DNA from 4 places in the Jejuibacter sp. L23 genome. Region 4 is predicted to be linked to each of the others. Evidence: predicted binding sites of a transcription regulator. Region 4 holds the regulator's gene; each other region holds the start of a gene.

Evidence for each region. The regulator PurR, encoded in region 4, represses purine synthesis genes. The targets are predictions, from matches to a motif close to CANGCAAACGTTTGCNTG.
Region 1: the regulator PurR is predicted to act here: its motif matches at 5,825-5,842, upstream of cvpA (colicin V production protein).
Region 2: the regulator PurR is predicted to act here: its motif matches at 2,199-2,216, upstream of purL (phosphoribosylformylglycinamidine synthase).
Region 3: the regulator PurR is predicted to act here: its motif matches at 1,967-1,984, upstream of tusA (sulfurtransferase TusA).

What each region holds. Positions count from the first base shown of each region.
Region 1 is NZ_CP138199.1:3,750,665-3,758,365, forward strand. It holds gene SCU88_RS17880 (ABC transporter permease) at 1-244, opposite strand, end outside; gene SCU88_RS17885 (histidine ABC transporter permease HisQ) at 241-927, opposite strand; gene hisJ (histidine ABC transporter substrate-binding protein HisJ) at 995-1,777, opposite strand; gene argT (lysine/arginine/ornithine ABC transporter substrate-binding protein ArgT) at 1,972-2,748, opposite strand; gene SCU88_RS17900 (UbiX family flavin prenyltransferase) at 3,006-3,587, opposite strand; gene purF (amidophosphoribosyltransferase) at 3,730-5,247, opposite strand; gene cvpA (colicin V production protein) at 5,284-5,769, opposite strand; gene dedD (cell division protein DedD) at 5,946-6,581, opposite strand; gene folC (bifunctional tetrahydrofolate synthase/dihydrofolate synthase) at 6,571-7,701, opposite strand, start outside.
Region 2 is NZ_CP138199.1:3,968,690-3,976,390, forward strand. It holds gene purL (phosphoribosylformylglycinamidine synthase) at 1-2,112, opposite strand, end outside; gene mltF (membrane-bound lytic murein transglycosylase MltF) at 2,381-3,931, shown strand; gene tadA (tRNA adenosine(34) deaminase TadA) at 3,822-4,292, opposite strand; gene yfhb (phosphatidylglycerophosphatase C) at 4,374-5,009, opposite strand; gene SCU88_RS18985 (PTS transporter subunit EIIC) at 5,013-6,377, opposite strand; gene murQ (N-acetylmuramic acid 6-phosphate etherase) at 6,402-7,295, opposite strand; gene SCU88_RS18995 (MurR/RpiR family transcriptional regulator) at 7,426-7,701, shown strand, end outside.
Region 3 is NZ_CP138199.1:4,898,866-4,906,566, reverse strand. It holds gene SCU88_RS23500 (MFS transporter) at 1-544, shown strand, start outside; gene SCU88_RS23495 (DcrB family lipoprotein) at 549-1,109, opposite strand; gene SCU88_RS23490 (7-cyano-7-deazaguanine/7-aminomethyl-7-deazaguanine transporter) at 1,182-1,847, opposite strand; gene tusA (sulfurtransferase TusA) at 2,046-2,291, shown strand; gene SCU88_RS23480 (TRAP transporter substrate-binding protein) at 2,467-3,453, shown strand; gene SCU88_RS23475 (TRAP transporter small permease) at 3,493-4,002, shown strand; gene SCU88_RS23470 (TRAP transporter large permease) at 4,016-5,302, shown strand; gene SCU88_RS23465 (lysoplasmalogenase) at 5,329-5,955, opposite strand; gene SCU88_RS23460 (DUF2500 family protein) at 6,095-6,451, shown strand; gene SCU88_RS23455 (DUF1145 family protein) at 6,448-6,732, opposite strand; gene rsmD (16S rRNA (guanine(966)-N(2))-methyltransferase) at 6,736-7,323, opposite strand; gene ftsY (signal recognition particle-docking protein FtsY) at 7,517-7,701, shown strand, end outside.
Region 4 is NZ_CP138199.1:2,335,068-2,342,768, reverse strand. It holds gene rnt (ribonuclease T) at 1-180, shown strand, start outside; gene SCU88_RS10780 (Grx4 family monothiol glutaredoxin) at 242-589, opposite strand; gene SCU88_RS10775 (NlpC/P60 family protein) at 920-1,591, shown strand; gene SCU88_RS10770 (MFS transporter) at 1,623-2,795, opposite strand; gene SCU88_RS10765 (YnhF family membrane protein) at 2,987-3,076, opposite strand; gene purR (HTH-type transcriptional repressor PurR) at 3,377-4,402, shown strand; gene punR (DNA-binding transcriptional activator PunR) at 4,438-5,349, opposite strand; gene punC (purine nucleoside transporter PunC) at 5,469-6,653, shown strand; gene cfa (cyclopropane fatty acyl phospholipid synthase) at 6,969-7,701, shown strand, end outside.

The DNA of each region.
Region 1 (7,701 bases), 1.4 Mb from region 4:
TTCCGGAATAGAACACCAGCAGTTGCACGTAAAGCGGCGTACCGCGAAAAATATAAGTAAACAGCCAGACCGGCAGCGACAGAAACTTATTCGATGATACCCGGCACACCGCCAGCAACAGCGCCAGCATGCCTCCCAGCACCACCGAGAGAATCAGCAGCCACAGAGTGATCGCCACGCCGGTAAAGCGGTAGCCGTCGGTCCAGAGCAGCGACTTCCAGTACTCCTGCACAATATCAATCACAGTTCAGCCCTCCTGACGCCTGCCGAGTAACGACGCTCAAGCAGCCAGAGCACGCCGTTAGAGACCGTCGTGAACACCAGATAGATAATGCCGCAGACAATGGCAAACCAGAACGGCTGCCAGGTTCCCTTACCCGCCAGTTGGGTGGCTTTTACCACATCCTCCAGCCCCAGCAGCGACACCAGCGCCGTGGCCTTCAGAATCACCTGCCAGTTATTGCCAATTCCAGGCAGCGCATAGCGCATCATGGCAGGGAACAGAATACGCCGGAAGGTTTGCGCACTACTCATACCGAACGCGGTGGCGGCCTCGATATGTCCACTGGGGACCGCCATATAAGCGCCGCGAAAGGTTTCGGTAAAATACGCGCCGTAGATAAAACCCAGCGTCACGATCCCCGCCGCCAGCGGATCGATATCGATCTGGGAGAAACCCATCGCTTCGGTTACGCCGTTCAGCGCCATCTGTAGACCGTAGAAGATCAACAACATCAACACCAGATCCGGCACGCCGCGGATCAGGGTCGTATAGCCGCCGAACAGCCAGGCCAGTGGGCGATTGCGCGACAGCTTCGCCGAAGCGCCTGCCAGGCCAATCAGCACCGCCAGCACCAGGGCACTGAGCGCCAGCTCCAGGGTCACCAGCGCGCCGTTAAGAATGACTTGTGAATAACCGTACAGCATCTGTCCGTCTCATGATGAAGCGTTTGCAACGACAGGCGCCCGCAGACGCCATGTCAGACGGTAACGATCAGTCACCATACACATTAAAATCAAAGTACTTCTTTGCCAGCTTCTGGTAAGTACCATCGGCACGCATTTCGGCAAAGGCATGGTTCAGGGCTTCGCGCAGCTCGTCGTCCCCTTTACGCAGCCCCATACCGGTACCTACACCGAACAGCTTCTCGTCTTTGATCGCCGGACCGCCAAACTGATAATCCTTACCCACCGGCTGCTTCAGGAAACCTTCGCTGGCGGCAACTTCGTCCTGAAACGCGGCGTCGATACGCCCGGCCGTCAGGTCGGCATAGATATTGTCCTGCCCCTGATAGGAGACAATCTCGATCCCCTTAGCCGCCCAGTGGACGTTGCCATAGGTCTCCTGAGTGGTGCCCTGCAGCACACCCACACGCTTACCTTTCAGGCTTTCCAGGGTCGGCTGAATCGTGGAGCCCTTTGCCACCACCAGACGGGAGTCGGCAGCGTAGAGTTTATCCGTGAAATCGATCTCCTGCTGGCGCTTTTCGGTGATCGATAGCGACGACATAATGGTGTCGATTTTCTTCGCTTTCAGCATCGGGATCAGCGCGTCGAGCGGGCTTTCCACGAAGGTACATTGCGTCTTAATGCGGTTACACAGCTCCTTCGCCAGATCGATGTCAAAACCGACCAGCTCACCGCTGGGGCTCTTCGATTCGAAGGGGGCATAAGTGGGATCGGTACCGATGCGTAGTTTTTGGGGAACGGCAGCCAGGGCGCCGGAAACGCTGGAAAATGCCAGCACCAGAGAGAGAGACAAAGCCAACTTTTTCATCATTATCCTCAGCTGAGCGATCTTTATTATCAAAGCCGTAAAAACAACAGGCGTACCGGCTATCCTGCCATTTTTCCATGACAGAGGCCAAAGCTTTCCGCCTTAATTACCCATTTTTATCTGCCGCGGGTGACTAACTATGCATCCACGCACCACTCTGGTGCGCATCTGGCACCAGAGTGGTGCATAGCATTTCAGTCACCGTAAACGTTAAAATCGAAGTATTTTTTCGCCATCCTGTCGTAAGTGCCATCTTTACGTATCTCTGCCAGCGCCTTATCCATTGCCGCTTTCAGCTCGCTATCTTCCTTACGCAGCCCCACCCCGGTTCCGTCACCAAAGAAGGCTTTGTCCTTCACCGCGGGTCCCGCGAAAGCAAACTCTTTTCCGGCAGGCTGTTTCAGGAAGCCTTCGCTGGCCGCAACCTCATCCTGGAAGGCGGCATCCAGACGCCCGGCAGCCAGATCCGAATAGATCAGATCCTGATTCTGATAGGCCACCACATCCACGCCCGCCGTGCGCCAGTGGGCGTTGGCATATCCCTCCTGAGTGGAGCCCTGCAGGACCCCGACATGTTTACCCTTCAACGAATCCAGGGTGGGTGTAATGGGCGAACCCATAGCGGCAATAAGCCGGGAATCCGCGGCATAAAGTTTATCGGAGAAGGCAATCTCCTTCTGACGCTTTTCGGTAATTGACAGCGACGAGATAATCGCGTCTATCTTCTTTGCCTTGAGTGAAGGGATCAGGGCATCGAAGTCGCTGGGTACCCAGTTGCACTTTACCGCCATCCGTTTGCACATTTCATTCCCCAGGTCGATATCAAAACCGACCACCTGTCCCTGGGTATTGAGTGATGAGAATGGCGCATAGGTGGCATCGGTCCCGATACGAATAGTCTGCGGAAGTGCCGCGAACGCGCTGCTGGTAAGGCCAAAGAGCAGAGTGAGTGCAAGAGCCTGCTTTTTCATTGGAGATTCCTCTGTACGGGGAAATTTTATTATCAGATGTTGTGTTGCATAGCCGGGACTACCACAAACTATTTGCACGTCTTATGCCAGTCTGGCAGACAGTAAATGTTAATAAAAAGTTACCGACAGGCAAAAGATAGCAGCTTCAGAACAGCGACAGCAGAAAAACGGATTGCAGAGAGGAAATAATTTGTCAGGATATGATCGCGATTACAGATTTGCCCCATCCTGGGGCAAGGCGTTGCAGATTTCCCTTATCAGCGCACCTTTGCGGTGCCCTGCCAGCGGTTAAAGAGATCCTGCGGCAGTTCGATATTGAACTGATCCAGTACCCGGTTGACGGTCTGATCGATCAGATCTTCCAGGCTTTGCGGACGATGATAAAAAGCCGGCATCGGCGGCATAATCAGCGCCCCCATTTCCGCCGCCCGGGTCATCAGGTGCAGGTGCCCCAGATGCAGCGGCGTTTCCCGTACGCACAGCACCAGCTGGCGTCGCTCCTTGAGCACCACATCAGCGCTGCGGGTCAACAAACCGTCGGTATAGCTGTTTACGATGCCAGACAGCGTTTTAATGGAGCAGGGAAGAATAACCATACCGTGGGTCCGGAACGAACCGGAAGAGATACTGGCGCCAATATCACGCGGGTCGTGAACCACATCAGCCAGCGCATGGACATCACGCAATTGAAGGTCTGTTTCCAGCGCCAGGGTCTGGCGGGCAGCCTGGCTCATCACCAGGTGAGTTTCGATATCCGGCAGCGGCTGTAGCACCTCCAGCAGTCGTACGCCGTAAATCGCGCCACTGGCGCCGGATATACCTACAATCAGTCGCTTCATGCTTGCGCCCATCTCATATCAAAGGTGCGGCAACTGTGCCGGATTATGGCGCATGATGCAAGACGGCTCCCTTCCGGGAGCCGTGAGACTGATGACAAACCTGGGCCGAACGCGTTCGGCCAGATCCGGGGGCCGTCACTGGTCAGCCTTCGTTATGCATCTCCAGGCTTTCGACCTCGTTCTGAAGCTGCATTGCCTTCACGTCGTCGTTACGCAGTGAGTCAAGGAACTCCAGATACTTCAGATCCACATCCTTCGTCACATAGACTCCGTTAAATACCGAACATTCGAACTGCTCAATATCGGGATTCTCGGCGCGTACCGCTTCAATGAGATCTTCCAGCCCCTGGAAGATCAGACCATCGGCGCCAATAATCTGGCGAATCTCTTCCACTTCCCGTCCGTGAGCGATCAGCTCATTGGCGGAAGGCATATCGATGCCATAAACGTTAGGGAAACGAATCTCCGGCGCCGCAGAGGCCAGATATACCTTTTTCGCCCCGGCTTCGCGCGCCATCTCGATAATCTGCTCCGAGGTGGTGCCGCGTACGATGGAATCATCCACCAGCAGCACGTTCTTGTCACGGAACTCAGCGCGGTTGGCATTGAGCTTACGACGCACCGACTTACGGCGCTGCTGCTGGCCAGGCATGATAAAGGTGCGACCGACATAGCGGTTTTTCACAAAGCCCTGGCGATAGGGTTTATTGAGGATCCGCGCAATCTCCAGCGCGATATCGCAGGAGGTTTCCGGAATCGGGATCACCACATCAATATCCAGATCTTCCCACTCGCGGGCGATCTTCTCACCCAGCTTGCGCCCCATACCCACCCGCGCACTGTAGACGGAGATTTTGTCCAGGAAGGAGTCCGGCCGTGCAAAGTAGACATACTCGAACAGACAGGGCGTGGTGGTGGGATTTTCTGCGCATTGACGGGTATAGAGCTGCCCTTTCTCGGTGATGTAGACAGCCTCGCCAGAGGCCACATCACGCAGAAACTCAAAGCCCAGGGTATCCAGCGCCACGCTTTCGGAGGCCACCATATACTCGGTACGGCCATCGCCCACATCGCGCTTGCCCAGCACCAGCGGGCGGATACCGTTAGGATCGCGAAAGGCCACCATGCCGTGACCAATAATCATCGCCACACAGGCGTAAGCGCCGCGAATCTGCTGATTAGTGGCGGCTACGGCCGCGAAGATGTTGTCCGGATCCAGCGGGTAGTGGCGGAAGTTATCCAGCTCGCTGGCAAAGATATTGAGCAGGATTTCAGAATCGGAGGTGGTATTGATATGGCGACGCTTCTCTTCAAACAGCATCTTACGCAGCTCGTGGGCGTTGGTCAGATTGCCGTTGTGCGCCAGCGTAATCCCGTACGGAGAGTTAACGTAGAAAGGCTGGGCTTCAGAGGCGCTGGAGCTGCCGGCGGTGGGATAACGGACGTGGCCGATTCCCATGTTCCCCTGCAGCCGCTGCATATGGCGGGCTTCAAACACATCATTCACCAGACCGTTGGCCTTACGCAGGCGAAAACAGTTGTTCGCATCGATGGTGATGATGCCTGCGGCATCCTGCCCGCGGTGCTGAAGCACCGTTAACGCGTCATAGATCGACTGGTTTACCGGCATTACACCGGCGATACCGACAATACCGCACATGTTGTCATTCCTCATTAAGCCGCAACCCCGGCGTGGTTACCGGGGCAAGAAACTTGACGAGCTTTGCAGATAGTCAAAGAACCATCTGATGATGAAACTGAATTGTGGGATAAGCTGCGACTTCTGCCAGTCTTCGCTCTTCGCCATACCGGTGAAAGAGTCCAGGAAGAAGAGGATGGCGGAGACAATCAGCACGCCCCTTAAGGCGCCGAAGCAGACCCCCAACACTCTGTCCGTTCCGGACAGGCCGGTCTTTTCGACCAGTTGGCCTATCACGTAGTTCACGACAGCACCGACGATAAGCGTGGCGATAAACAGTATCGTTATCGCTATCCCATTACGAACCAGTTCGTCCTCAAAGCCTGTGAACCAGGTTGCCAGGTAAGTGTAGTAGTGGCTCGCGACAAAGAAAGCGCATCCCCAGGTAACCAGCGACAGCGCTTCGCGCACAAACCCGCGGACCAGGCTTACCAGACAGGAAAAGCCGATGACCGCAATAATGGCGTAATCAATCCAGACCATATTCGTTCCGTACCTACTTGCCCTGACATCCTGTTCGGGGCGCATTCTAACAGAAAAAGAAAACGTTTGCGTAGCGGTTTCCTTCGCATCGCAGAAAAGAAAAAGTGGGCAAAAAACGTTCAACCGCTGATTGCCCACTCCCTCACATTTCGCCGTTCCGGCTTGCCCGGCGCCGGTTACGGACTGTAGTTCATCACGACACCGCTCAGGCCTGAAAGACTCTTCAGCTCTCCGAGGGATGATTTCAGTTTATCCTTCGACGCATCCGGTCCAACCAGAATGCGGGTGATTTTGCCCTGTACCGGCGTGGACGGAATAGTGTACACCCGGTAGCCAGCGCCGCGAAGTTTAGCCACGATTTCGCTGACCTTATCGGCGTTCTTCAACGCCCCCAGCTGTACCACGTATGCCTTACCCACCGGCGGTTTTTCCTGCTGAGCGGGTTTAGCAGGTTCAGGCGCTGGTTTCGGCTGCTCGCGCGGTTTCACCGGCTCAGGCTGCGCGACCGGTTCCGGCTCGCTGACTTGCGTCTCGGTACCGCCAGACAGTCGACGGGTATCCACCGTCGGCGTGGCGCTGCTGGCGCGGACCTCTTCGCCTGCCCCTTCCGGCGGCTGCGCCGGAAGCGCGGCGCCGGCATCCGGCAGCATATCCGGTTCATCGCTGTCCCCCGGTCTGGGAACCAGGGGAATGGCGGCAAACTCATCCTGATAATGCTTTTTCTGCCCGTCCAACAGACCTGGCAACACGATGACGCCCAGCGCCACCAGCACGATAGTGCCTACCAATCGGTTCTGAAACTTACTCGCCACCTCGTTTCACCGCCTCCATCTCTTCCATTACGTGGGCTACCGTGTGGAAAGAACCACACACCAGCACCGTATCCTGGGGCCGGGCCTCGCTTAAGGCACGGCGCCACGCCTGTGCCACGCTATCAAAACATTGCCCGTTACCAAGGTGCTCAATCAGCTGCTGCGCCGTCGCACCGCGCGGCCCCTCCAACGGAGCACAATACCAGCTATCCACCATCGGCTCCAGACAGGCAAGCGTACCGGCGATGTCCTTATCGTGCAGCATTCCCACCACCGCCAGTACCCGCCCTTCACGCGGCAGCGTCTTCAGGCGCCCGGCCAGATAAGCCGCTGCATGGGGATTATGGGCCACGTCGAGAATCACCCGCGGCGACTCGCCGACCTGCTGGAAGCGGCCCGGCAACATTGCCTGGCGTAGTCCTTCGCGAATGGCGGTCTCCCCTACCGGAAGATGACTGGCGCGCAGCGCCGCCAGCGCCGTGGCGGCGTTGGGCTGCGGCACAAGGGGTTGCGGTAGCGCTTCCAGCACGCCTGCGGCATCGCGATAGCGCCAGGTATCGCCGGTCACTTCGTAATCCCACTCCACCCCGCGGCGGCGCAGCATTGCGCCCTTTTCCCGGGCCACTTCGCTAATGGTTTCCGGCATATCCGGCTCCCCCACCACCGCAGATTTATCGGTACGGAAGATCCCCGCCTTTTCACGGCCAATACTTTCGCGATCCGGCCCCAACCAGTCGGTATGATCCAGCGCGATACTGGTAATCACCGCCACGTCGGCGTCCACGATGTTTGTTGCATCCAGACGGCCTCCCAGCCCCACCTCAAGAATGGCCACATCCAGCGATGACTGCTTAAACAGCCACAGCGCAGAAAGGGTGCCGTACTCAAAGTAGCTCAGCGAGGTTTCGCCGCGCGCGGCTTCGATTGCCGCGAATGAGGCGGTATGGCGCGTTTCCGGCAATTCTTCGCCCTGAATACGGACCCGTTCGGTATAGCGCACCAGATGCGGCGAACTGTAAACTCCAACCCGCAGCCCGGCAGAGAGCAGCATGGCTTCCAGAGTTCGGCAGGTGGTGCCTTTGCCATTGGTTCCGGCAACAGTAAAAACGAAAGGCGCTGG
Region 2 (7,701 bases), 1.6 Mb from region 4:
CAGCGCAACCGGCGCGCGCTCGCCCATGGACATGGCTTCGCCGTGATAGCTGTCCAGGCTGGCGGTGGTCACCGCGCAGTCAGCCACCGGGATCTGCCAGGGGCCGACCATCTGATCCCGGGCCACCATACCGGTGACGGTACGGTCGCCAATGGTGATCAGAAAGGTCTTTTCAGCCACCGCAGGCAGATGCAATACCCTTTTCACCGCATCAATGAGATCGATACCGGTGCGATCCAGCGCCTGGCCCTGAGCCTGCTGGCTGGCCACGTCGCGGGTCATTTTCGGGGTTTTACCAAGCAGAACATCCAGCGGCATATCAATGGGCTGATTGTCGAAGTGGCTATCATTCAGGGTCAGATGCTCTTCCTCTGTCGCCTCGCCAATCACTGCATAGGGCGCGCGTTCGCGACGGCACAGGGCATCGAAATCCGCCAGTCGTTCCGGCGCCACCGCCAGCACATAGCGCTCCTGAGATTCGTTGCACCAGACTTCCAGCGGGCTCATACCCGGCTCGTCGCTCAGGATATCCCGCAGCTCAAAACGGCCGCCGCGCCCGCCGTCGCTCACCAGTTCCGGCATGGCGTTGGAAAGTCCACCCGCCCCCACATCGTGGATAAACAGGATCGGGTTGTTATCCCCCAACTGCCAGCAGCGGTCGATCACCTCCTGACAGCGACGCTCCATTTCCGGGTTATCTCGCTGTACCGAGGCAAAGTCGAGATCGGCGTCGGACTGACCGGAATCCATTGACGAAGCGGCACCGCCGCCCAGACCGATATTCATGGCCGGACCGCCCAGCACGATCAGTTTCGCTCCCGGGGGGATCTCCCCTTTCTGGACGTGATCGGCGCGGATATTACCGATACCGCCCGCCAGCATAATGGGCTTATGATAACCACGCACTTCGGCGCCGTTGTGGCTGCTCACCCGCTCCTCGTAGGTACGGAAGTAACCGTTCAGGGCCGGGCGGCCAAATTCGTTGTTAAAGGCAGCGCCGCCGAGCGGGCCATCCAGCATGATGTCCAGCGCCGAAACGATGCGCTGCGGCTTGCCAAAATCCTCTTCCCAGGGCTGCTCGAAGCCGGGAATACGCAGGTTAGAAACCGAGAAACCGACCATCCCCGCCTTGGGTTTTGCGCCGCGCCCGGTGGCACCTTCATCGCGAATTTCACCGCCGGAGCCGGTGGCCGCGCCCGGCCACGGGGAGATTGCGGTCGGGTGGTTGTGGGTCTCGACCTTCATCAGAATATGGGTCGGCTCCTGATGATACTGGTAGCGACCATCGGCGTCCTGCGGGTAGAAACGCCCAACCTCAGAGCCTTCCATCACTGCGGCATTATCTTTATAGGCGGAGAGCACGTACTCCGGCGTCTGCTCGAAGGTGTTCTTAATCATCTTAAACAGCGACTTCGGCTGAGTTTCCCCGTCGATAATCCAGTCGGCGTTAAAGATCTTGTGGCGACAGTGTTCCGAGTTCGCCTGAGCGAACATATAGAGTTCGATATCGTTAGGATTGCGACCCAGAGAGGTAAACGCCTGCTGCAGATAGTCAATTTCGTCTTCCGCCAGCGCCAGCCCCAGACGAACGTTGGCTTCGATCAGCGCTTCGCGCCCGCGACCGAGCAGATCGACGCTCTGAACCGGACGCGGATTGTGATGGGCGAACAGGCATTCGGCCTGCTCAGGCGCGGTAAACACGCTTTCCATCATTCTGTCGTGAACCAGGGCCGCCGCCGCATCGCGCTGAGCGGGGCTCAACTCCCCTTCCAGATACCAGGCCACGCCGCGCTCCAGGCGCTTCACCTGGCTCAGACCGCAGTTGCGGGCAATGTCGGTGGCTTTAGAGGACCAGGGGGAGAGCGTACCGGGACGGGGCGTCACCAGCAGCAGCGTACCGCCAGGCGCATGGCTTGCCAGGGTCGGGCCATATTCCAGCAGGCGCACAAGCCGCGCGCGCGCCTCATCGTCAAGGGGGGCCGCCAGGTCAGCAAAGTGCATATATTCGGCATAGACGCCGGTTACCGGCAGCCGGGCCGCGTTAAAACGATCCAGCAATTTATTGATTCGGAAGGCTGACAGGGCGGGCGAACCACGCAGAATTTCCATCATAAGATCTCTCGTCTTCGAAGCGACTGTATGGCGCCATCGATGGCACCAGGGGAAAACGGGCGTCATTATAGAGAATCCACAGCGGCGACGAAACCGTTTGCGCAGAAATAAAATTCCTGTGACGCTGTACGTAAAATGGTCAAAAAACGCACTAAGCGGTTGCCAGCGCACGCATTGTTGAGCAAAATGCGGCTCCAATAGCCCCGTATAATAATGAAATTTTCCTGGCTCCCAACCAGGACTTAAGACAGCGCAGAGACTTAACTTATTGAAGAAACTAAAGATTAACTATCTGCTTGTCGGGGTGGTCGCCCTGTTGTTGGCGATTGCGCTATGGCCCTCCGTTCCCTGGTTTGGCAAAGCTGAAAACCGTCTCGCTGAGATTCAGAGTCGGGGAGTGCTGCGCGTTAGTACCATCGCCACCCCGCTCACCTGGTACCGCGAGAAAAATAAAATCACCGGCCTGGACTATGAGCTGGCGCAGCAGTTTGCCCGCTATCTGGGGGTGAAGCTGGAAGTGAAAGTGCGTTCGACCATCGATCAACTGTTCGACGATCTGGACAGCGGTAAGGCGGATATTCTGGCGGCCGGGCTGGTATATAACAACGATCGCCGTCAGGCTTACCAGGCTGGCCCGGCCTATTACGCCGTATCTCAACAGCTGGTCTACCGTAAGGGCACCCTCAGACCAAAGAGCCTGGAGGGGATCACCGCGCAGCAGATGACCCTGACGCCCGGTCTGGCGGCGCTGAGCGAACTGCGTAAGCTGCGCGAAGGTCAGTATCCCGAACTGAGCTGGCACGTTGATGAACGCCGGAGCAGCAATGAGCTACTGCGCAAGGTGCTGGACGGCGATATCACTTACACCATCGCCGACTCCGTCGCCATCAGCATGTTTCAGCGTATTCATCCGCAACTGGCCGTCGCGCTGGACGTCACCGAAGAGCAGCCCGTCACCTGGTTTTCTCCCCGTGACGATGACGACAGCCTGTCTGCAGCGCTGCTCGACTTCTTTAACGACATCTGCAGTGACGGCACCCTGGCACGTCTTGAAGAGAAATACCTGGGCCACGTCGGCACCTTCGACTACGTGGACACCCGCAGCTTCCTGCGCGCCATCGATAACGTGCTGCCGGAACTGCAGCCGCTATTTGAAAAGTATGCGCAAAGCATCGACTGGCGCCTGCTGGCGGCCATTTCGTATCAGGAGTCGCACTGGAACGCGCTGGCCACTTCCCCCACCGGGGTGCGCGGCATGATGATGCTGACCCGCAATACGGCGCAAAGTCTGGGGGTTGAAGATCGGCTGGATGCCGAACAGAGCATTCGCGGCGGCGCCAGCTATCTGCAGAAGATGATGAGTAAGGTGCCCGAAACGGTGCCGGAAGAGGAGCGCATCTGGTACGCGCTGGCAGCCTATAACATGGGCTATGCCCATATGCTGGACGCCCGGGCACTGACCGCAAAGCTGAAAAAGAATCCCGACAGCTGGGCGGATGTGAAGCAGACATTGCCGCTACTGAGCCAGAAGCGCTACTACACTCAGACCACTTACGGCTATGCCCGGGGTCACGAAGCCCACGCCTATGTGGAGAATATTCGCCGCTACCAGCAGAGTCTGGAAGGGTACCTGAGAGAGAAAGAGCGCCAAAAAGCGAAAAGCACTCAACTGGCCCAGGGGTATCCGGCGGTCACCCCAGGCGAAGTGGCTATCCCCGATTACGGTCCATTTCCCTTTGCGCCTTTTTTTGCGCTCGCCGTTGGCGAAAAAATTCACTCAACAGTGCCGAACACGCTGGCGCAAGAATCCCCCCGCTAACCTGTACCCGATGATTCATTCCCGGGTGGCCCAGCACATCCATCAGCGAACCCGCAGCGCCGGTCTTGGCATCGCTGGCGCCATACACCAGATGGCTGACCCGGCCATGCACCATGGCCCCGGCGCACATCACGCAGGGCTCAAGGGTTACGTACAGCGTGGTATCCAGCAGACGATAGTTTTGCAGCACCATCCCCCCCTGGCGCAGCGCCATAATTTCGGCGTGCGCGGTGGGATCGTGACGGCCAATAGGGCGATTCCAGCCTTCGCCAATCACCTGATTTTGCCAGACCAGTACCGCGCCGACGGGCACTTCGCCCTCTTCCCCGGCGCGCTGCGCCAGGGTTAGCGCATGGCGCATCCAGTATTCATGATCGATGGGCTGTTCGGACACGGCGACCTCCGGATTAATGGGGCGCGCATTATACACGGGGCGATGACTTCACTCCAGTTGCTGCAGTCGCCCCTGGGGCGTGACCCGCCAGCGGTGCTCGCAGAAGCGCAGCAGCGGGTTATCCTGGCTGCTGTCGCTGTAGCCGCTATAGAGCTGAAGCGGCACGCCCAGCCGCTGTTCCAGTTGGGCCACCTTTTCGTGGCCCAGGCAGCGCAGGGTCAGCACCTGACCGCCGCAACGCCGGGTCATACGGCTGGCGATAAGCTTCACCCGGGGCAGCCACGGGCTATCGCCGTAGACCTGCTCCACCAGCGGCTGGGGAGAGCCGGTAATCAGCCAGACATCGGCATCGGCGCTATCCAGATAGTCATTCAGCCGCTGCTGAACCACCGGAAAAGCGGTGACCCTGCTCCGAAACGCCGCGACAAAATCGGCTTCGAGCTGCCGGAGTCGACGTTCGCTGCGGCCAAAGGTACAGCCCCACAGCAGCAGGCTCATGGGCCAGCGGGTAGCGCGCCCCTGAATCAGCAGCCCCAGCGCCACCACCGGCAGCAGCGGTATCACCAGTAGCAGGTTCAACGGCTGGCGACGCAGCAGCCAGCGCAGATAACAGCCAAACATATCCTGTTGGTGCAGCGTGCCATCCAGGTCAAAAAAAACCACCCGACGTCCGTTATCGCTCAATCGTTACTCCTCTGGATCTTTAAAGCCAATCAGCCAGGTAAACAGAAAACCGGCAATCACGGTAATCAGATACCCCGCCAGATACAACATCACTTTACCGGAAACCATGGTGAACACCAGCGGCAGCCCGGAAAGCCCAAAGGTAATGACCGTAGAAACCTTCCAGTAGCTGATTAGGGCTCCGCCGACCGCGCCCCCCAGACAGGCGGCCAGGAACGGGCGCCCCAGCGGCAGAGTCACACCGAAAATCAGCGGCTCGCCGATGCCCAGCAGCCCCACCGGCAGTGCCCCTTTTATCATCTGCTTCAGACGCGCATTGCGGGTTTTCATCAGAACGGCGATGGCCGCTCCCACCTGACCGACACCGGCCATAGAGAGGATAGGCAGCAGCGCATTGAAGCCATGCGCCTGTACCAGTTCGACGTGAATAGGAACCAGCCCCTGATGCAGCCCGGTCAGCACCAGCGGCAGGAAAGCCCCGGACAGAATGGCGCCGACCAGCAGCCCGCCCTTATCGATAGCCAGAGTCGCGCCATGCGCGATAGCATCCGAGATCCAGCCGCCAAGCGGCTGTAGCGCCACGATAGCCACGGTACCGGCAATCAGCGTGGTCAGCAGCGGGTTAAGAATCAGCTCCAGCGAGCCGGGCAGCCAGCTACGCAGCCGCTTTTCAATCCAGCACATCAGCGCCACCACCAGCAGCACGGCGATCACCCCGCCGCGCCCGGGCTGCAGATGTTCGCCGAACAGTTCGATCTGCGCCAGCTGCGGACTGGAGAGGATCCCGGCCATGACGCCGCCCATCGCCATCGATCCGCCGTAGACCTTCGCAGCGTTAACCCCCACCAGAATATTCATAATGGCGAAAACCGCGCTGCCAAAGATGCCCATCAGTCCCAGCAAATTCGGGTTTTGCACCGCAAAATCGCCGACGATATCCGGGCGCTTAAGGATATTGACGATGCCGGTAATCAGACCCGAAGCGATAAAGGCCGGAATCAGCGGGATAAAGACATTGGCCAACTGGCGCAACGCATCGCTCATCGGTGCTTTATAGCGCGCTTTTGCTTCGGCTTTGGTACGGGCGGCGGTATCCACCGGCTGCGCCTGAGCGGGGGCGCCGCTCATCAGAGTCTGCATCGACTCCACTACCTGGGCCGCCCGACCGGGGCCGACGATAAGCTGGTGCTGCTCCCCCTGCTTCACATAGCCGCTGACGCCGGGCAGGCCTTTCAGCTTGTCCAGCGCCAGCTGCGCTTCGTCGCGCACCGTTAACCGCACCCGCGTCATACAGTTTTCCAGGCGGACGATATTGCCCTGCCCGCCAACGCCCAGCAAAATCGCCTGAGCCAGCTGTTGTCTGTCCATCCCTGTTTCTCCCTCTGATGATCTTTATCCCTGCAACGCGGCGCGCAGATAGCCGCGATGCTCAGCGAGGCGGGCCCTGGCGGTTACCGCATCCAGACCGGCCAGTTCCATCAGAATGGCGGGCTTCACCTCATAGTCGGTTTGCGCCAGCAGCACCTCGGCCCGCTCACGCGGCGTGCCGGTGGCTTCCATCAGCATCCGGCAGGCGCGATCCACCAGCTTGGCATTGGTCGCTTTCATATCCACCATCAGATTCTGAAATACCTTGCCGAATTTCACCATCGCACCGGTGGAGAGCATATTCAGCACCAGTTTCTGGGCAGTGCCCGACTTAAGGCGGGTGGAGCCGGTCAGCGCCTCTGGCCCCACTACCGGCGAGATAGCGATATCCGCCGCCCGGGCGATAGCGGAATCCGGATTGCAGGAAATTGCCACCGTGGTACAACCGCAACTACGCGCATAAGCCAGACCGCCCAGCACATAGGGAGTGCGCCCGGAAGCGGCCAGCCCCACCACCAGATCCCGCGCTTCCAGATTGATCTCACGCAGATCCTGTTCGCCAAACTGCGGATTATCCTCTGCCCCTTCCACCGCCTTGAGCAGCGCCCCCGGTCCCCCGGCGATCAGGCCCACCACCAGATCGTGAGATACCCCAAAGGTAGGCGGACACTCGGCAGCATCCAGTATTCCCAAACGACCGCTGGTACCGGCACCCATATAGATAATTCGCCCCCCCGCCAGCAGCGCAGCGGCCGCGGCATCCACCGCCTGCGCCACCTGCGGCAGCGTGGCTTTTACCGCTTGCGCCACCGTGGCATCCTGTTGATTAAACCGGGTGACCATCTCCAGGGTGGAGAGTGCGTCCAGATCCATTGTTTCAGGATTACGTGATTCAGAAACCAGTGCGCCAAGATTCATTATGCCTCTCTTGAATATTTAATTCATAAAACTGAGCCTATAATGGAATATAAAATTCTTAATCGCGAGCGGTAATTGTGATAATTTCCGGTAACGATCACAGACTGACCACCGACGTTGAGGAAGAGATGTGAACTGCCTGACAGTTATCCGCCAGCGCTATCCCCTGCTGGCCCAGAGCGACAAGCGCCTTGCGGACTACCTGCTGGAAAAGCCGGATCGGGCCCGCCATCTTAGCTCGCAACAGTTGGCGGCAGAGGCTGGCGTCAGTCAGTCCAGCGTGGTGAAGTTCGCCCAGAAGCTCGGTTACAAGGGCTTTCCCGCATTAAAACTGGCCCTGAGCGACGCCCTGGCAAACCCGATTTCCACGGACCCGGTGCTGGTACACAACGATATTTATGGCAAC
Region 3 (7,701 bases), 2.6 Mb from region 4:
GCTGGCGCTGGCCTTTGGATCCGCCGGATTTGGAGCTATCGCCACCTTTATTACGCTGTTTTACGACGCCCGTGGTTGGGAAGGCGCCGCCTTTGCGCTGACGCTGTTTAGCTGCGCTTTTGTCGGCACCCGACTGTTGTTCCCCAACGGCATTAATCGCCTGGGGGGCCTGAACGTGGCGATGATCTGCTTTAGCGTAGAGTGTCTGGGGCTGCTTCTGGTCGGTCTGGCGCCGTCGCCGCTGATGGCAAAGGCGGGAACGCTGCTGGCCGGTGCCGGTTTTTCACTGGTATTCCCGGCGCTGGGCGTGGTGGCGGTGAAAGCGGTGCCGCAGCAAAATCAGGGCAGCGCGCTGGCGACCTATACGGTATTTATGGATTTGTCTTTAGGGATTACCGGGCCGCTGGCCGGGCTGATCATGGCCTGGACCGGAGTTGCCTCTATCTACCTTGCGGCATCGGGGCTGGCGGCGCTGGCGTTACTGCTGGCCTGGCGCCTGAAATTCTGGCCTGCCCGGACGACCGGGCAGGCCACATCATCGTAACCGGTTACTGAATCTTGAGGGTCTTAACGATGTTGTTGGCGTCGCTCTGGGCTTTCTGCTGATCGTCGGCAGGCAGGGTGACCTGCATGGTCAGCAATTTGTTATCCACTTTGCCCAGCAGGACGGTGGACCAGGCGCTCTGACCACGGGCGGAGACAATGCTGTCCAACTGTTGCAGGGTCTGGCCGTTTACTTCCAGTGATTTGTTGGAAACCACCTGGAGCTGCGGATCGCGGTTACGCTGCTGCTCTTCCAGACGCTTCGCCAGAACTTCCAGCGATTCGTTGGTGGTATCGCCCACAATGACGATCACGGCTTTCTGGCCGGTCGGATCGGAATAGACATGCATGTTGTTGCTCTGGGTACCGACCTTACCGCTCTGATCGGACATATCCGCTGGCAGTGAGAAGGTCAGTTTGCCGTCCAGCAGCGAGACAGACTGGCCGTTTTCGCTGCTTTGTGCTTCATCGCCGCCCTGGGCAGGCGTTTGGCTGTCACTGTTATCGCAGGCCGCCAACCCAAACACCAGCAGGCCGATACCGACATATTTTACCAGGTTGCGCATTGATTCTTCCTTACAGGTTATTTAGCACCAGGGTTGTGCCTCTCCTTGCATCTTAACACAAGATGCGAGCTGTCAGAGCGGCTGTAGCGCGGAAGGGGAGTGCCCCTTTGCCAGCCGTTTCAGCAACATATTCAACAACACGCCGTAGGCTGGCAGGAAGAAGATAATACTGATAAGTACTTTAAAGCAGTAATCGACCGTTGCGATCTCCACCCAGTTCTGGGCCATAAAGGGGTCGGGACTGCGCCAGAACGCGATAAAGAAGAACGCCAGGGTATCGCTGAAATTACCGAAGAAGGTTGAGGCGGTCGGCGCCAGCCACCAGCGGCGGCTTTGGCGCAGCCGGTTAAAGACGTGTACATCCAGAATCTGTCCCAGCACATAGGCCATAAAGCTGGCGCAGGCGATACGCAGTACAAAGATGTTCAGCCCGCCGAGCGCCGCCAGTCCCTGCCAGCTTCCCATATAGAACAGCGACGAGATAATCCAGGAGAGCAGCAGCGCCGGAATCATCACCGCGAAGATAATGCGTCGCGCCAGTGGCGCGCCGAAGATGCGCACCGTCAGATCGGTCGCCAGAAAGATAAACGGGAAGCTGAAGGCGCCCCAGGTGGTGTGGAAACCCAGAATGTTGACGGGGAGCTGAACCAGATAGTTACTGGAGATAATCACCAGCAAATGAAATAGCGAAAGCCCAATTAGCGCCCGACGATGCTGGCGCAGCGTTAATGCGATCATATCAACGACCTTTTTGATAAATGGGGTGAGGGAACCCAGTTGCGACAGGGTTACAAGGCCTGGCGCGCTGAAAACGCCGCATCATACTGCTTTGGCAGGCTATTGCAATGGATGATTTTCACGCAATCGTTCACCTTGCTTGCACGAAGAATTACCAGGCGTAAACTAATGCGATTTTCAGAAGCTGATGAGAAGAGTATGTCCGATCCTTTCGATTGCGCGAACCATACCCTGGACGCCCAGGGACTGCGCTGCCCGGAGCCGGTAATGATGGTGCGTAAAACGGTACGCACTATGCAGACCGGTGAAACACTGTTGATTATCGCCGACGATCCGGCTACCACCCGGGATATCCCCGGCTTTTGCCGCTTTATGGAACATGAACTGCTGGCCCAGCAGACGGAAGCCCTGCCTTACCGCTATCTGCTGCGCAAAAGCCACTGAGTTCACGGACAGCCAGGCTGCTGTCCTGAACCCCGGTCACATCCAATTTAAACCCCTGTTTTAAAAATTGGCGCTTTTGTGAAGCGCTTCACTCCCGCTTTGTCTCCGCTGGTCTAGTTTTAAACGGCAATGTAACAAAATTTTAACCAAAAAAAGACCTGCCGGAGCTGACACGATGACCCATAAAAGCATACTGCCGGCGTTAGCCGGTTTCTGTCTGAGCACCGCGTCACTGCTGTTTGCGCCCGTTGCTGCGGCGCAAGTGATTAAAGCGGCGGATGTCCATCCCGAAGGCTATCCCAACGTGGTTGCCGTCCAGCAAATGGGCGAAAAGCTGGAAAAAGCGACCAACGGAGAGCTGGAAATTAAAACCTTTCCCAATGGTGTTCTGGGCGATGAAAAACAACTCATCGAACAGGCTCAGGTAGGCGCTATTGATATGATTCGCGTCTCTATGGCGCCGGTTTCTTCCATTCTGCCCGCAACAGAAGTCTTTACGCTGCCCTATGTGTTTCGCGACGAAGATCATATGCACAAAGTGATTGATGGCCCGGTCGGTAAGAAACTGGGGACCATGCTGACCCAGGATCCTAACTCACGGCTGGTATTTCTGGGCTGGATGGATCCTGGCACCCGTAACCTGATAACCAAGAAGCCAGTGCTTAAAGCGGAGGATCTTAAAGGGATGAAGATCCGGGTGCAGGGCAGCCCGGTCGCGATTGATTCTTTAAAGGCGATGGGCGCCAACGCGGTGGCGATGGGGGTGAGTGAGGTATTCAGCGGCTTGCAAACCGGTGTGGTTGACGGGGCCGAAAACAATCCTCCTACCTATGTCGCCCACAACTATATGCCGGTGGCGAAGCACTATACCCTGAGCGAGCATATGATCGTGCCGGAAATGCTGCTCTATTCCCGGGTGAAATGGGACAAACTGAGCGCCGACCAACAGCAACTCATCATGAAACTGGCTCATGAAGCGCAGTTCGAACAGCGCAAGCTGTGGCAGGCCTACAACCAGCAGGCGCTGGAGAAAATGAAGGCCGGCGGCGTGCAGTTCCACAAGATAGACAAAACCCCGTTTATTGAGGCGACGGCGCCGGTACGCGAGAAATATGGCAAGGCGTATCCGGAGCTGATGAAGGCGATCGCTGACGTTCACTAACCTGTGGCCGGGTATTAGCCCGGCCCTTAGGGAGGACCTATGGCCCGTCTCTATATCACGTGGATGGATCGCCTGTACCTGGCCGCTATGGTGGTTTCCGGCATGGCATTGCTGGTGATGACCGTGGTGATTCCGGTGGGAATCTTCTTCCGCTACGTTCTGAACCGCGGCATTCCATGGCCGGAGCCGGTAGCTATCCTCTGTATGGTGACTTTTACCTTTATTGGCGCTGCGGTCAGCTACCGCGCGGGCGGGCATATTGCCGTCAAAATGTTGACCGACAGGGTGCCGGAAGGCTGTCAGCGCTTGCTGGCGCGGCTGGTGGATCTGCTGATGCTGGTGATTTCGGCGCTGATGCTGTGGTACAGCTTCTTTTTGTGCCAGGGACTGTGGCACCAGCCGGTGGCGGAGTTCCCGCTACTCACCGCCGGACAAACCTACCTGCCGCTGCCGGTGGGTTCGGCCATTCTGATTCTGTTCGTTATCGAGCGGCTGCTGTTTGGCTCTCAGGCCCAGCGACCGCTGGTGATGCTTGGCAACCCGGAATAGACGGAGGTAACGGATGGACGCACTGGTGTTATTACTGACTCTGGCGGCGCTGCTGGCCGTGGGCATGCCCGTCGCTTTCGCGGTGGGACTGAGCGCGGTAGTGGGCGCACTGTGGATTGGCCTGCCGCTGGAAGCGCTGATGATTCAGATAACCAGCGGGGTGAATAAGTTTACCCTGCTGGCGATACCCTTTTTTATTCTGGCGGGAGCCATTATGGCGGAGGGCGGTATCGCCCAACGTCTGGTGAACTTCGCCTATCTGTTCGTCGGCTTTATCCGCGGTGGTTTGTCGCTGGTAAATATTATGGCCTCCACCTTTTTTGGCGCTATTTCCGGCTCGTCGGTGGCGGACACCGCCTCGGTGGGTAGCGTGATGATTCCGGAAATGGAAAAGAAAGGCTATCCGCGGGCCTACGCCGCGGCGGTGACTGCCAGCGGCTCGGTGCAGGCGATCCTGATTCCGCCCAGCCATAACTCGGTGATTTACTCGCTGGCGGCGGGGGGAACGGTTTCGGTCGCCGCGCTGTTTATCGCCGGGGTGTTGCCGGGGCTACTACTCGGTGGTTCGCTGATGCTAATGTGTATGCTGTTCGCCCGGCGTCGCGGCTACCCGAAAGGGGAACCTGTCACTCTGAAAGCGGCGCTGAAGATCAGTATGGATGCCCTGTGGGGGCTGATGACGGTGGTCATTATCCTGGGCGGTATACTTTCCGGCATCTTCACCGCGACCGAATCGGCGGCGGTAGCCTGTCTGTGGGCCTTTTTCGTCACCATGTTTATCTATCGCGACTACCGCTGGAACGAATTACCGAAGCTGATGTTCCGCACGGTGAAGACGGTGACCATCGTGATGATCCTGATTGGCTTTGCTGCCGGGTTCGGCGCGGTAATGACCTGGATGCAGCTCCCGACGCGGATCACTGAATTCTTCACTTCGCTGTCGGATAACAAATACGTCATCCTGATGTATATCAACATCCTGCTGCTGTTGATTGGCACTCTGATGGATATGGCGCCGATTATCCTGATCCTTACGCCGGTGTTGCTGCCGGTCACCAACGCGCTGGGTATCGATCCGGTACATTTCGGCATGATTATGATGGTCAATCTGGGGATTGGCCTGATTACGCCGCCGGTGGGGTCGGTGCTGTTCGTCGCCAGCGCGGTCAGTAAGCAGAATATTGAAACCGTGGTGCGCAATATGCTGCCGTTTTACGGCGTGCTGCTGGTGGTACTGGCGTTGATTACCTGGATACCGGCTATCTCGCTCTGGCTGCCGAAACTGCTGGGGATGATGTAGCGGGCGACCTGGGTCGCCCGCACGGGTTACAGATAAAGTGCGCGCACGATCATAAAGTGACCGGCGAAGTAGCAGGCGGCCCCTACCGCATTGGCAGCGCGGAAGCTGCGGCGATAGTGGCTAATCAGCCAGATAATATTGCCGAGCAGCAGCAGAGCGGCGCCGATAAATCCCGAAAGCGCGGTGGCGGTGGGACGCAGGAACCACTGCTCCGCCGCCAGCCACACCATCACCAGCGTCATACCGATAAAGGTGCAGACCGGCCAGCGGAAGGTTTCCAGCCGGGTCCAGATGGCGGCGATAAGCAGAGCGCCGATGATGAGCAGCGCCAGCGGAATCGGCCAGAAAAAGTTAAGCGCCATACTGCTGGCGAACCAGATGGTATAGAGCAGATGGGAAAGGAAGAAGGCGCCAATGGCGTAGAGCATGCGCTGGCCGGGCAGCATCGTTAGCGCATCCCCCACCATACTGGCCAGCAGCCCCGCCACCACCAGATAGCCGATAGCGCTGAACATCGGCGCCTGCCAGGCCAGCATCAGCAGCAGTAACAGGGTAATGGGTTTAAATACCCAACGTTGCCAGGCGGGCCCGCGGTAGGTGGCATCCACATACAGCCAGCCGGAAAAGAAGACAGCGATAAATGACCACAGCATATTAAGCCTCTGAATCCGTTATGATTAGGCACGCTCGCGGCGTACGGTCCTGTCTCCAGTCTGGTGCGCCGGAGCGGGAATGACAAGAGCACTTTGTGCAGGCTATTCTTAAATCTACCGGCAAAGCAGGGACAGTCAAATGAATAAAATGCCGCTTTTCTTCATAATTATCATTGCACTAATTGTGGTGCTCGCCTCATTTCGCTATATGCACCAGCGACGTCAGAATGCGCTGAATGATGCGGCGCCGCTGCAAACGCGCCAGGCGGTAGTGGAAGAAAAGAGTCAGACGCCCGCGAGCGAACGACGATCGCGGCAGCGTCAGGTGACGCCGCCGGAGGATACCTTACGCTATGAAGTCAGCTTTCGCCCCCAAAAAGGAGGCGAAGCGTTGCGCTTTCGGGTAAGTGCCACGCAGTACCAGCAGCTAACGCCCGGGCAGGCAGGCATGCTACGGTATCGCGGCACGCGGTTTGAAGGTTTTTCTACCCGTTAACGTTTCTGCTGCTGTTTCTTCTGCCAGGCCAGTAGTTCGAACACCCCAAACAGGAAGATTCGGATCTGCTGGGCGGCGCCCAGCGGCTGGTCGGCTTTACCATTTTTATCGGCAGCCTGAGAGGCCTTCAGCAAGGTGAGTTGTAGGCCGTGCATCAGGATGGTGAAAACCATCGCCACATTAACGAAGATATTGAGCGGACGAGGAAAGGGCTGCACCAGGTTGAGCAGCATAAAGCCCCACACCCCGAGCATGAGCAGGCGCCCCAGATTAATTAACATTTTTTATTCTCCAGTAGTCACTTCGCGATGATAGAGGCGCCAGGCCACCTGGCCTGCGACCTTTTCCCGGTGTAGTGACCAGGTATGCGGCACGTTCGGGGGGCCGTTTTCGACTTCGCTTTCCACATAAATCAGCGCTTCGTCGGCCAGCCAGCCGTTGTGCTCCAGCAGGTGAAGGGTCTCGTTTAGCAGCCCTTTTCGAAATGGCGGATCGACAAACACGAGATCAAAGGGTGTGCCCGGGTGGGCAAGAAAGCTCAGGGTATCGGTGTTGACTACCTCGCCCTGGGGAGCCTTAAGCGTCTCCAGGTTCTTACGCAACTGCTGGGCCACGATGCGATCCTTTTCCAGCAGCGTCGCGCTGGCGGCGTAGCGGGAGAGCGCCTCCAGCCCCAGAGCGCCGCTACCGGCGAAGCAATCGAGGCAGCGCGCCCGGGTTACCCAGGGAGCCAGCCAGTTAAACAGCGTTTCCCGCACCCGGTCGGTGGTGGGGCGCAGTCCGGGGCTGTCCGGCACCGGGAGTTTTCGGCTACGCCACTGACCGCCGATAATTCGGATCTGGCCGCCGCCTGCGCTATGGGGTCTTTTCATAACTCTCACTAAAATGCGATTCTGACCGGCTATTTTAGCGGGCCCGGAAGGCGGGGGAAACCTTAATCACCTGGAGTGCTGCCAGCCCGGGAAAGTGTTAAACTAACGCATTCAATTTATTTCATAATCAGGCTCCCGTCCGCGCAGAAGACGGGGCTGCGCCATGAATCAACAGCGAGGAGCATGGTCGCCAATGGCAAAAGAGAAAAAAAGGGGCCTTTTTTCCTGGCTGGGATTCGGCCAGAAGGACCAGGCAAAGGACCAGGCAAAGGAGCCGGAAGCCGAACAGCAACCCCAGGAAGAGGCCACTGACGGCACAGAGCAGCCACCGCGCGAAGAGGCGCCTGCCTCCGTCGAGTCGTCAGAGCCGGCAACCCC
Region 4 (7,701 bases):
CTGGGCCAGACCGTACTGGCAAAGGCCTGCATCGCCGCCGGGATCGCCTTCGATGCCGAACAGGCGCACTCCGCGCTCTACGACACCGAACAGACCGCTCAACTGTTTTGTGAAATTGTTAACCGCTGGAAGCGACTGGGCGGCTGGCCGTTACCTCAGGTCGAAAGCAACGAGGCCTGATCCCTGGACGTAAAAAAGGCGGTTCATCATGAACCGCCTTTTTGATCGACAACAGAATCAATTATTCCGCGTCTGACTCTTCCGGCTTGTGCTTTGCCGCAGCCTCTTTGATCAGCGTCTGCAGTTCGCCGGCCTGATACATCTGAATGATGATATCGCAACCGCCAACCAGTTCACCTTCCACCCACAGTTGCGGGAACGTCGGCCAGTTAGCATATTTCGGCAGCTCGGCGCGAATCTCCGGATTCTGCAAAATATCCACGTAGGCAAAACGCTCGCCGCAGGCAGCCAGCGCCTGTACAGCCTGAGCGGAGAACCCACAGCTGGGTAATTTCGGTGATCCCTTCATGTACAGCAGGATGGGATTCTCGTTAATCTGACGCTCAATTTTTTCGATAGTGGTGCTCATTGTCATGCTTCCTCAAGCTTTTTACGGCGTTAGCCTTACATTGTAGCCACTCACGGGCAACGGTAAAACACCCACTTTCACAGGGTTATCCCCATCGGGCCACGCGGGGGTAAAGCTGCATGCAGAATAACACTTTAGCCGGGTCGTCGTGAACCGCCTCAGAGCTGCGTCCAGCCTGTTTTGGCGTAAAAACGTTCGCTTTGCTTCCATCGTCACGTCTGGAAACAAAAAAGCGGCTTCCCGCATGAGGTTTCTGTGGATTAGAATCCTCTGACTCCCGAAGCCGACGCCGCCCGGCGCCGCACTAACCATCGTTCAGGAAGTTAACGAGTGGCCCGAAACAGAAAATTTGCGCTTACCGTTTGCGCGCTGTTCCTGAGCAGCGCCCTGGTGCCCCATGCCCTGGCGGCAGGACACAGCCACCAGACGACCGAGCACAAGGCCCGCGCCCATAAATCCGGCGTCAGCCATAAAACGGTACTGCGCACCAGCAAACGCCACACCGGCGCCCGCAGCAAAAAACGCCCGACGCAGCGTAAAACCCGGCCCCATCATACCGGCACTACCTCAATTGCCAGCGCCCATAAGGACAGAATCGAAAAAGCCCGCAAAGTGGCGATGAATAAATTAATGAATCAGCTCGGTAAACCCTATCACTGGGGTGGAAGCTCACCGCGTACCGGCTTCGACTGCAGCGGTCTGATCTGGTATGCCTACAAAGATTTAGTCAATATTCGTATCCCCCGTACCGCCAACGGCATGTACCATCTGCGCGATGCAGCACCAGTGAACCGCAGCGAGCTACAGCGCGGCGACCTGGTCTTCTTCCGTATTCGCGGTCGCGGCACCGCCGATCACGTCGGGGTCTATGTGGGCAACGGTAAGTTTATCCAGTCCCCGCGTACCGGGCGCGACATCCAGATAACCTCTCTGAGTGATAACTACTGGCAGCGCCACTACATTGGCGCCCGTCGGGTGATGACGCCAGACACTCTGCGCTAACGCCCCCACTGACAAGGGGGCGTCGCTGTGGTTATTCGGCATCCGCCGCCAGCGTCTGATGCGGCGCTTTGCGCGATGAGAACAGCACCAGCAGCAGCCCCAGCGCGGCGATAATGCCCCCCATGACCGGCACGAAGCTATATCCCAGGCCACCGGAGATCACCGCCCCGCCCGCCGCAGCCCCCAGCGCATTACCAAGGTTAAAGGCGCCGATATTGACCGACGACGAGAGCCCTGGCGCCTCATGGGCCACTCGCATCACCCGCATCTGCAGTGGCGGAACCACGGCGAAGGTCGCTGCCCCCCAGACCACCATGGCGATGGCGGCACCGACTTCACTACGCGCCAGCCAGGGGATCGTAACCATAATCACGGTCAGCAGCAGTAAAAACCCTTTCAGGGTGCCGTTGACCGAGCGATCGGCAAAACGGCCGCCAAGATAGTTGCCCAGTGAAAAACCCAGCCCAACCAGCACCAGCATACCGGTAATAAAACCCGGCGAAGCATGAGTCACCCGCTGCAACACTGGCGAAATATAGGTATAAAGCGTAAACATCGCCCCCGCCCCCAGAACCGTGGTCAGCAGCGCCATCAGTACCTGAGGGCGCATCAGTACCCCCAGCTCGCGCTTCACGTCCGGACGATCGCCCGCGCCGCCCGCAGGCAGCGACAGCCACAGGCTTAACATCGCCACCACGCCAAGACCGGCGGTGGCCAGGAAGGACATACGCCAGCCAATGGCGCTACCCAGCCAGGTTGCCGCTGGCACGCCGCCGATATTGGCGATGGTCAGCCCCATAAACATGGTGGCGACCGCGCTGGCCTGCTTCTCTTTAGGGACCAGACTCGCCGCCACTACCGAACCCAGCCCGAAGAAGGCACCATGGTTAAGGCTGGTGATAATCCGGGAGGCCAGAAGCCAACCATAGCTGGGCGCCAGCGCCGACAGCACATTACCGACAATAAAGATTCCCATCAGAAACAGCAGCGCGCTGCGTCTGGCACGATGTGACAGCAGCAGCGTCATCAACGGCGCTCCCACCATAACGCCAATCGCATAAGCGCTGATCAGCATACCGGCCACGGGGATGGAGACACCCACCCCATCGGCGATAACGGGCAGCAGCCCCATGGGCGAAAATTCTGTTGTTCCTATACCAAATGCCCCAATGGCCAGCGCCAGTAAGGGGAAATTAAATTTCATTGTTATTTCTCCGGTAAATTCGGGAGACAGCTTCCGCCAGGGCGGAACTCACTGCTGCCGGAAATCGTCAGGCGGAGAATAATGACAGTCTGCGGGGGAAAGTTAAAGACGTGTTAAAAGCAAAAGGCTGTTGCGCAAATAGCAATAATAGAAAGGCCCGGATACGCAACGACGCGCATCCGGGTCGGGGATTAATGCAGTACGGCAGTCAGTGCGCCGCACACAATCACGCCGAGCGCGATAATAGTGGTGACCAGCGAGTATTTCAGTTCGGTACTCATGATTTTCTCCTGTGCTTTTTTCCATATTAGCGTAATGACTGATTCATTTTCCCACAAACGACCCTGAAAATCCTGTATCAAGTGGCCCTGAATGCAGATTTCCTCTTCCACTTTTAGCAAAGATAGGACAAAATCCCCGGCTAACGTGTTTTTACGCCGTCCGGTAATGCCCTCCTCCCGTCCAGTGTCGCTTCCCCGACATACCTGCAACCTGAAAAGTTGCGCCCCGGGATAAGTCCAGGCAAACGATTAACCGGCCGGTATTCAAGGAGACCAGGAAATGGCCGGGAGTGACGACTGATGGCAACAATCAAAGATGTGGCAAAGCGGGCAAACGTCTCCACCACTACGGTGTCGCATGTTATCAATAAAACCCGCTTTGTCGCGGAAGAGACCCGTAATGCGGTATGGGCCGCCATCAAAGAGCTGCACTACTCGCCCAGCGCCGTAGCCCGCAGCCTGAAAGTGAATCACACTAAAACCATCGGGCTGCTGGCCACCAGCAGTGAGGCCCCCTACTTTGCGGAAATTATCGAAGCCATAGAGAAAAGCTGCTTTGATAAGGGCTATACCCTGGTGCTGGGCAACGCCTGGAATAACCAGGAGAAACAGCGCGCCTACCTGTCGATGATGGCTCAGAAACGCGTCGACGGCCTGCTGGTAATGTGCTCGGAATATCCGGAACCGCTACTGGCGATGCTCGAAGAGTACCGCCATATCCCAATGGTGGTCATGGACTGGGGCGAAGCGAAAGCTGATTTCACCGACTCGGTCATCGATAACGCCTTCGAAGGCGGCTATATGGCGGGACGCTACCTGATTGAACGCGGCCATCGTGATATCGGCGCGATTCCCGGCTCCCCGCACCGCAATACCGGCGCGGGCCGTCTGGCAGGCTTTAAGAAGGCGCTGGAAGAAGCGCGCATCAAACTGAATGAAAAGTGGGTGGTGCAGGGAGACTTCGAGCCGGAATCCGGCTACCGCGCCATGCAACAGATTCTGTCTGCCGCCCAGCGCCCCACGGCAGTATTCTGCGGCGGCGATGTGATGGCGATGGGCGCCCTGTGTGCCGCCGATGAAATGGGGCTGCGGGTGCCCCAGGATATTTCGATTATCGGCTACGATAACGTGCGCAACTCCCGCTACTTTACCCCGGCGCTGACCACCATCCACCAGCCCAAGGACTCACTGGGGGAGACCGCCTTTAATATGCTGATTGACCGTATCGTCAATAAGCGCGAGCAGTCCCGCACCCTGGAGGTTCACCCGCGCCTGATTGAGCGCCGCTCGGTGGCCGATGGCCCGTTCCGCGACTATCGCCGCTAAGTACCACTATCGCCGCCAGGCACAGGGGAGCCCGCTCAACCGGGCTCCTTCAGCCACTCCGCATTCAGCGTTTCGCTATCCCCCAGATAATCCAGCAGCCAGCCCAGCACCGGTGAGTCTTCGTTCTGGCGCCAGCTCAGACAGCAGGCGGCATCAGGAAAGCGATTCTCCAGAGCCAGCGCTACCCACTGACCGCTTTTTATCCGCGGTTGCGCAACGTGGGCTGGTACCATGCCGACACAGAGCCCGGCATCCAGGCACTCTCTTGCCGTCTCCCAGTCCGGCACCACCATGCGCCGCTGGTTATCCAGCAGCCAGGTCGTACGCTTGGGGAGTGAGCGCGAGGTATCTTCCAGGACCAGCGACGGCCAGCGTCGCAGTCGTTCATCATCCAGCGCCCCCTCCGCTACCGCCAGCGGATGACCGGACGCCACCACGCAATGCCAGCGCAGCATCCCCATATCCCGAAAGGCGTAACGGCCACCAACCGGTACTGCCCGGGTGGCGCCGATCGCCAGCTCTACGCGCCCGTCCTCCAGCGCGTCCCATACGCCGTTAAACACTTCACGAGAAACCCGCAGCTCCACATCGGGGAAATGGCGGTAGAAATCCAGCACCAGTTGGCGGGTACGCGCCGGTTTAACGATGTTATCCACGGCGATGGAGAGCTGCCCGCGCCAGCCGTTGGCAATCTGCTGGCAGCGCTGACGGGTGGAGAGCATTTTTTTGATAACCTCCCGTCCTTCGCGCAGAAAAAAGGCCCCGGCCTCCGTCAGTTCGACATCTCGATGGCGGCGCACGAACAGCGGAACCGCCAGCCACGCCTCTAACTGACGTACCGTATAACTGACCGCCGAAGGCACCCGGTGCAGCTCCTGGGCTGCCGAACTAAAGCTGCCGTTGCGGGCAACAGCATCCACCACTTCCAGTGAGTATTCCGACCACATATCTGCCTGCAAAAAATTTGAATGCAACAGGCAAATATTAGCGTTTCACAAGCAATGATGCACTCCTTACACTGCGCCCATTCCCTGCATTCACCCAAAAAAGATCTTAGAGAGAAATCATGCAACCTGGAAAAGGATTTATGGTCTGGCTGGCCGGTCTGAGCATTATCGGCTTTCTGGCCACCGATATGTATTTGCCGGCGTTTTCCGCCATGCAGCAGAGTCTGAACACCAGCCCTGGCGCTATTAGCGCCAGTCTGAGCCTGTTTCTGGCAGGTTTCGCGCTGGCGCAGCTGATCTGGGGACCGCTGTCGGACCGTTTTGGCCGCCGTCCGATACTACTGGCGGGGCTGGCGCTGTTCGCCTTCGGCTGTCTGGGAATGCTGTGGGTCAAGAGCGCGACCATGATGTTGGCACTGCGCTTTATTCAGGCGGTTGGGGTCTGTGCCGCCACCGTAAGCTGGCAGGCGCTGGTCGCCGATCGCTATCCCGGCCCGCAGGCAAAACGGGTTTTCGCCTCTATTATGCCACTGGTCGCGCTTTCGCCAGCGCTGGCGCCTCTGCTGGGTAGCTGGCTGCTGGTGCATTTCGAATGGCAGGCCATCTTCCTCGCACTGTTTATCATTACCCTGCTACTGATGGCCCCCGCATTGCGTATGGCGCCGCAGCGTCCCAAACCGCACAGCGAGGTGGCGAAAACCGGGTTCCTGATGCTGCTGCGCTGCCGCAGCTATCGCGGCAACGTCATGATCTATGCCGCCTGCTCCGCCAGCTTCTTTGCCTGGCTGACCGGCTCGCCGTTCCTGCTACGCGAGCTGGGCTACGGGCCAGGCGCCACCGGCCTGAGCTACGTCCCTCAAACCATCGCCTTTCTGATTGGTGGTTACGGCTGTCGCAGCGCCCTGTCGCGCTGGGGTGGCGAACTGCTGCTGCCCTGGCTACTGGGCCTCTATGCCCTGAGCGTACTGGCAACCTGGGGCGTGGCGCTTTCCGGCCACGCAACCCTGACCCTGTTGCTGATCCCCTTCTGCCTGATGGCGCTCGTGAACGGTGCTATCTATCCCATCGTCGTTTCGGCGGCCCTGCTGCCTTTTCCGGGAGATGCCGGTCGCGCCGCCGCGCTGCAAAATACCCTGCAGCTCGGTCTGTGCTTTCTGGCCAGTCTGCTGGTCTCCTGGGGCGTTGAACAACCGCTGCTCACCACCACCGGAGTGATGATGGGAACCGTGGTGCTGGCGCTGGCAGGTTACCTGATGCAGCGCGTTTCGCACCAGCAATGGCACCCCTCACGCCAGGTAAAATAACGGGCTGGATAATGAGAATCGCCTCTAATTAGGGCGCTAACAATTTTTTATTGAATCACTTTTATCAGAGGCATATACTGAAAAACAGCTCTGGATAAATACCATAAATATTATGTATTAACGGGAGCACCCTGCCCCCGTTTTCTCTTGTTTGAGGGTCTTACAAGGAAGACTTCTCCTTTCTTTATTCACGTCGGTTATCAGACGCTCGGATTTTCCGTGAGAATTCTCACAAGGCCAAAATAGCGACTACGCTTTTTCTGATAGCGTGAGTGCTGTAATGGACCCGATCGCACATAGGTGATGGAGAAGGCTATGAGTTCATCGTGTATAGAAGAAACCAGCGTCACTGACAGCGAGTGGTATCGCATCGCCAGTGAAATGCTCGGACGGGCCGGTATCAACATAAATGGCGCCACTCCGGGCGATATTCAGGTTAAGAATCCCGACTTCTTCAAGCGTGTATTACAGGAAGGCTCGCTGGGTCTGGGCGAAAGTTACATGGACGGCTGGTGGGAATGCGACAGACTCGATGTCTTTTTTACCAAAGTTCTGCGCGCTGGCCTGGAAAATCAGCTGCCGCACCACCTTAAGGATACGTTGCGCATCGCCGCCGCCCGCCTGGTCAACCTGCAAAGCAAGAAACGGGCGTGGATCGTCGGCAAAGAGCATTACGATCTCGGCAACGATCTGTTTAGCCGGATGCTGGATCCCTGGATGCAATACTCCTGCGGTTACTGGAAAGAGGCCGACAACCTGGTGGACGCTCAACAGGCCAAGCTGAAGATGATCTGCGAAAAGTTACAGCTCGCCCCCGGTATGAAAGTGCTGGATATCGGCTGCGGCTGGGGCGGCCTGTCTGAATTCGCCGCGCGTCATTACGGCGTCTCCATGACCGGGGTAACGATCTCCGCCGAACAGCAGAAGATGGCTCAGGCCCGCTGTGAGGGGCTGGATGTCACCATCCTGCTCCAGGATTACCGCGATCTCGACCAGCGCTTCGACCGCATTGTCTCGGTGGGGATGTTCGAACACGTTGGTCCGAAGA